DNA from 2 places in the Exiguobacterium sp. SH5S13 genome. Region 2 is predicted to be linked to the other one. Evidence: riboswitches for the same ligand, from Rfam matches in the RefSeq annotation. Region 2 holds a riboswitch; the other holds the start of a gene.

Region 1 (3,208 bases), on a different contig from region 2:
GAAGTTCGTCGACATCGACGACTTGATTTGTAACTACGGGTTCGTCTCATCGCTCGGCCCGATCAAAAACTGGGGCATGGAGTTTGAGAAAAACACGATCCGTGTCGACTCACGGATGGAGACGACAGTCGCCGGCATCTTCGCTTGCGGTGACATCGCCACGTACGAAGGCAAAGTGAAATTGATCGCGACCGGCTTCGGTGAAGCACCGATCGCCATCAACCAAGTGAAGCAGCTCGTCGACCCGACAGCGCGTCACCCACAACATTCAACCTCGGTATTTGCCGGGAAATAAAGACTGGCCTCTCATCTGCGAACGATGAGAGGCCGTTTTTTCATTTGCGGATCGTTTGAATGATGACACGGTCAATCCAATCATCGAGTTGCGTGAACACGAAGCCAGCTTTTTTCGCCTCGGCGTTCGACATGTAGTAGTCGACGTCCGTATCGTACGGGGACGACGCCCCATCCTTAATGATTTGGACCGGTTTACCGATATGCTGTCCAATTCGTTCCATGAGCGCACCTAGCGAGATGAGGCCGTCGCTCGCGGCGTTGAACGGCCCCCTCACGTCGGCACGGCCGACCCATTCCAAGAAAGCTGCCGCCTCGAAACTCGAGATGAATCCCATCAACGCCTCCGGGTGATGTAATACGATCGGTTCTTCGTTCCGAACCGCGTCGACATAAAATTTTAACCGGTCGGTGTAATCATCCGGCCCTAGGACGATCGGCAACCGCACCGTCGTGACCGGGAATGAGGCCCGATGGAAGAAGTACGATTCGGCCTCTCGTTTCCCTTGTCCGTAATCGTGTTCCGCGTCGAGGTGATATTCATGATGGAGCGGATTGAAGTCGCTTTCTTTTAAAGCTGCCTCTGGCGCATATACGGACATCGTCGACGTGAGCACATATTTCCCGACCCGATCCATGAAGGCGTCTGTCGCGATCTTCGCCTGATACGGATTGAAACAAATATTGTCGTAGACGAGGTCATACTCGTTGCGTGCGAGGTCTTTCATCGTCGCGACCGACTGACGGTCGCCTTTAATGGAGCGGATGCCTTCCGCTTCCGGCACTTGCAGCTGACCGCGTGTGACGATCGTCACGTCGTCCCCCGCTTCAGCGAGACGGAGCGCGAGCCGTTTCCCAAAGTAACGTGAGCCACCGAAAATCAACACTTTCCTCATCGTACCTACCCCCTTCTCATCCTTCTCCATCCAATATTCCCGTTCATTTCCTCTCATTAACATGCTCACCAAAAAAGGTTGCCGAACATGTCGGCAACCCGTCTATCGTTTAGCAATCCCCGGGCGTGCCGGCGTTCGCCGCCGTCCGGAAACTCGAGCCGCAACCGCACGTCGCGATCGCGTTCGGATTTTTGATCGTGAAGCCCCCGCCAAGCATCGACTGCTTGTAGTCGATCTCGAGCCCGTCGACGACACCGTGGTCAGCTTCGGCGACGATGACGCGGACACCGTAATGGTCGAACTGGACATCCTTGTCCGTCTTGTCTTCATCGAACCCCATCCCATAGGATAGGCCGGTACACCCACCGCCTTGGACTTTGATCCGTAAGAACTGATTTTCAGGGCGTTCGGTCTGTTTCATCATATCGATGACTTGTAGTGCGGCTGGCTCTGTCAAATGAATCATCTGAACTCCTCCTCATTTATCTTCACTTCAAGTCAACTGACTTGTGATTTTGTGAAATATCTTGTATAACTAAACTGTAACAAAAAAAATTAAATCGTTCCATCTTCGGGGCAGGGTGAAATTCCCGACCGGCGGTATTGAAGACAAGTTCTTCTCAGCCCGTGAGCGAGCAAGGCGTTGCTTGCTGATTTCGTGAGATTCGAAAGCCGACAGTAAAGTCTGGATGGGAGAAGATGGCGGCATCCGACCGATATTTGGATGTTTTCTTTGGCGTGGCTTAAACGTTGACGAGAACATCTGTTTCGTATGCGCGTAAACTCTCCCGATTGTTCACACAATCGGGTTTTTCTATGCGACGGGTGCCATTCATCAAGGAGCGACAAAAGGAGAGATTTTGATGAAAACAACGCGCAACAAACGATTGACAACACTGGTGACGCTATCGATGCTCGGGGCGATTTCATTCGTCCTCATGCTCTTTAACTTCCCGCTACCCTTCCTGCCACCATTCCTAAAAGTGGACTTCAGTGACATCCCAGCGCTCGTCGCCGGTATCGTCTTCTCGCCACTCGCAGGTGTCGTGGTCGTCGCTCTCAAAAACGTCCTCTACTATGTCTTTAACGGTGGCGGCGTCCCGGTCGGTGAAGTCGCGAACTTCTTCGCAGGTGTCGCCTTCATATATCCGGTCGCTTGGTTCTACCATAAACGTAAAACGAATAAAGCGCTCGCTTCAGGCCTCGTGGCAGGTACGATCACGATGGCGCTCAGCTTGGCGATTTTGAACTACCTACTCATTTTACCAGCTTACGCGTTCTTCTTCGGAATGGCCGAGATGGCCGATCCGGCAGTCAAAACGAACCTCGTCTTGTACGGCATCTTACCGTTCAACTTGATTAAGGCATTATTGATCACCGCCTTGTTCGTCCCGCTCTTCCTGAAGTTGAAGCCGTGGATCGAACGTCAACACATGCAACTGCAAGCTTAACGCCCAATCACCCAAGGGAGACATCCCTTGGGTGATTTTTTGTAGTCACTATATGGCAACCATGAACAAGAGCGCCCACCGGAGTGAGCGCTCTTGTTTGTGAATAACGATTAGAGAAGAAGACCAGCGAGAGTCGCTGACATCAAGTTCGCAAGCGTACCTGCGAGAATCGCGAGGACACCCATACGTGCGATGTCGTTACGACGGTTCGGAGCCATACCACCAAGACCACCGAGAAGGATGGCAAGTGATGAGATGTTGGCGAATCCACAGAGTGCGAACGCGATCATCGCTTCTGTACGAGCTGACAAATCACCTGAACCGATGATCGGTGCGAACTCAGAGAAGGCAACGAATTCGTTCAAGACGAGTTTTTGTCCAAGGAAGCTACCGAATTGTACGGCATCTGCCCATGGTACACCGATGACGAACGCGAGCGGTGCAAACACGTAACCAAGGATCAATTGAAGTGAGAGGCCTTCTAGACCGAACCAACCACCGATTCCACCGAGAAGCAAGTTGACGAGTGCGATCAATGAAACGAAGGCAAGAAGCATCGCACCGACG
Region 2 (3,208 bases):
GTCGCGTGTATATTTTGGCATTTTATCGGGTAAATCAACGGCGATTTCCCCATGCCATTCATAGCCGGCGATGGCAAGTGCCTCGGCCCATGATCCGAACTGTCGAATGATCGATTCGGGAGACGGCCAGTTTTGCTCCATCGCGAAGCGACGATAGACAGAGCGACGAGGACGTTCCTTTAATAAATCCCCGAGCAAACGAATACAGTGAATCATGCGTTGCTGTTCGGTTGATAAATGATGAGTATTAGTGGATAGCGTTTGACTCAATGATGGTTCCTCCTTCCATGGACTCATATCTGAACCGACAATGATGACGAAAGTGCTTCTACAATCATACTATCGGATAGTTTTTACGATTTATAAGCGCTTTTGTAAGTTTTTTATGTTAAAAATGGGACTCGGTAGGTATAAAGTTGGATAAAAGATTTAAAAAAAAGGTAACAGGCATATTACAAATTTAATATTATATGGATTCATTTGTAAACAAAAAGTTTTATTTTTGGTAAATTATATGAGTTCCATACGAAAATGTACCCAACTGGACAATGGGGTCATCGCCGTTGTCCAGTTGAGTACCCTTCTATAATAAATTTAATTTTCAGACTAATCAATAAAAGTTTTCAAAATATACGAAAAAATTTTAAATGGTGGTCAATGAAACCGTGGTTCTGCTAAAATATCCGCATTGAGCGAATTTGAGAAAAGAGGATATTATGATATGACAATATGGTTATTTTACTTGCTGCTTGGTCTCGTCCAAGGGTTCACGGAACCGATCCCGATCTCGTCGAGCGGTCATTTGGTCATCTTCCAAGAGTTATTCAATATCGAATTACCGGGGCTGTCGTTCGAGATTTTCGTCAACTTTGCGTCGCTCCTCGCCGTCTTGACGATTTATCGCCAAGACGTCGTCCGGCTCGTCGTCAGTCTGTGGACGTTCTTATTTAAGAAAGACCGCAGCGAGGATACGATGATCGACGTCAAGTTCATCGGTCTCTTGCTCGTCGCGACCTTACCGGCCGGCGTGCTCGGCGTGTTATTCGGCGATTGGATCGGTGAGACGCTCAGCGGCGTCGCGACGGTCGGCTATACGTTGATCTTGACCGGGGTCGCACTTTGGTTCATCCGCAACATGCGCGGGAGTAAAGGTGACGGCGGTATCACGTTACGTGACGCCATCTTGATCGGTCTCGCCCAAGCGGTCGCGCTTATCCCAGGGATCAGCCGCTCGGGTGCCACGATCGTCATGGCGATGTTGCTCGGCATTAAACAAGAGTCGGCGCTCCGATTCTCGTTCTTCTTGTTCATCCCGGTCAGTCTCGGGACGATGATCTTGGACGGGCCGGTATTGTTCACCGATCCGACGACGCGCGATCTGTTCGGTCCGCTCGTCTTGGCGTTCATCGCCTCGTACGCGCTGACGGCCATCTCGCTCAAATGGTTCCAGCACATCATGGCGAAGGGTGAGCTCAAGTACTTCTCGTTCTATTGTTGGATCGTCGGTTTGCTCGTCGTCTTATTCTTGGCTTGATTGGAAGCGCTGCTCATCGGAGTGGCGCTTTTTTTGCGCTTTTATTTTTGCCTTCGATTCTTTTTTGCGCTAAAGTAAAGGAGTACAAACAAATATTCCTTCGGGGTCGGGTGCAATTCCCAACCGGCGGTGATGGGCGCAAGCCTTAAGTCCGTGACCCGGGCGCACGTGTGCGAACGGTGGATCTAGTGCGATTCTAGAGCCGACAGTATAGTCTGGATGGGAGAAGGAAAAAGACAGGTCCTCGTGACCTGCGCTTCGTCGTACGTTTTTCTGTAAAGAAAACGTTTATTTGGCTCGACCAATGACGACTGAGACCTCCCGCCGAGACCCTAAGGACATCCTTAGGGTCTTTTTGTCTGTACGAAACAAGGAGGGAGAACGATGCAACAGTACATGCAACAAGCAATCCAATTGGCCAAGTCCGCTGCCGGACAGACCGGTGTGAACCCGCTCGTCGGGGCCGTCGTCGTCAAAGATGGTCGCGTCGTCGGATTCGGTGCCCATTTGAAGGCCGGTGAACCGCACGCCGAAGTGCACGCCATTCGCATGGCCGGTGCGTCCGCATACGGTGCGACGATTTACGTCACGCTCGAGCCGTGCTCGCACTACGGGAAAACGCCGCCGTGTGCCGACTTGATCGTCGAGTCGGGCATCAAGCGCGCCGTCATCGCGATGAACGATCCGAACCCGCTCGTCGCAGGGAAAGGTGTCGCCCGTTTGAAGGCGGCCGGGATCGACGTCGAAGTCGGTCTGCTCGAAGCCGAGGCCCGTGCGCTCAATCCGGCGTTCCTACGTTCGCTTGAGACGAAACGGCCGTACGTCGTATTGAAGACGGCGACGAGCCTAGACGGGAAAGTCGCACTCGACACGGGTGAGAGCCAGTGGGTGACCGGGACTGAAGCGAGGCGTGACGTCCACGAACTACGGGCGACGGTCGATGCCGTCTTGACTGGAATCGGGACCGTGCTCGCCGACGACCCGGCCTTGACCGTCCGGCTCGACACGCCGACACGTCAGCCGCTTCGGGTCGTCCTCGACCGCGAGCTCCGCTTACCGCTCTCGAGTCAGCTCGTTCGGAGCGCGAAAGACGTGCCGGTGCTCGTCTATACGCTGTCTGGAGATGAAGTGAAACGGACCGAGCTCGCTCAAAACGGTGTCGAGCTTGCCGACTATTCGACACTCGACAACGTCCTTCGTGACTTGCATGGTCGCGGCGTCGGCCGTTTGCTCATCGAGGCGGGACCGACGCTCGTGACGTCACTCTTTGACGGACGATACGTCGACGAATGGGTCATGTATCAGTCACCGCGCGTGTTCGGTGGGAACCGAGGCATCTATCGCTCGAGCCAAGCCGGACCGTTAGATGCGATCGAGCGCTTCGCGATCGGCTCGGTCGAGACGGTCGGTACCGACATCAAGCTCGTCATGAGAAAGGGGGAGTCCGATGTTCACGGGAATCGTTGAAGAAATCGGCAGTGTGAAAGCCGTGAAGCGGAACGGGCCGTCGCTACGGCTCACGCTCGCGGGCAAGATCGTGTTAGAAGACGTGAAGCTCGGCGACAGCATCTCGGTGAACGGGATTTGCCTGACCGTGACGGCGTTTGATCAAACGAGTTTTGCCGTCGACGTCATGCCGGAGACGCTCAAAGCGTCCAGTCTAGATGGGGTCCG

The links. A riboswitch is a leader RNA that binds a small molecule or an ion and turns the genes downstream of it on or off. The one in region 2 is predicted to bind FMN.
Region 1: another riboswitch for FMN. It lies ahead of EVJ30_RS05225 (ECF transporter S component); the one in region 2 lies ahead of ribD (bifunctional diaminohydroxyphosphoribosylaminopyrimidine deaminase/5-amino-6-(5-phosphoribosylamino)uracil reductase RibD).

What each region holds. Positions count from the first base shown of each region.
Region 1 covers NZ_SJUS01000006.1:45,391-48,598, reverse strand. Annotated here, with positions in the region: gene EVJ30_RS05240 (NAD(P)/FAD-dependent oxidoreductase) at 1-295, shown strand, start outside; gene EVJ30_RS05235 (Rossmann-fold NAD(P)-binding domain-containing protein) at 336-1,190, opposite strand; gene EVJ30_RS05230 (HesB/IscA family protein) at 1,300-1,656, opposite strand; FMN riboswitch at 1,754-1,895, shown strand; gene EVJ30_RS05225 (ECF transporter S component) at 2,054-2,641, shown strand; gene EVJ30_RS05220 (NupC/NupG family nucleoside CNT transporter) at 2,752-3,208, opposite strand, start outside.
Region 2 covers NZ_SJUS01000023.1:15,534-18,741, reverse strand. Annotated here, with positions in the region: gene EVJ30_RS11700 (homing endonuclease associated repeat-containing protein) at 1-270, opposite strand, end outside; gene EVJ30_RS11695 (undecaprenyl-diphosphate phosphatase) at 722-1,534, shown strand; FMN riboswitch at 1,627-1,769, shown strand; gene ribD (bifunctional diaminohydroxyphosphoribosylaminopyrimidine deaminase/5-amino-6-(5-phosphoribosylamino)uracil reductase RibD) at 1,919-3,001, shown strand; gene ribE (riboflavin synthase) at 2,982-3,208, shown strand, end outside.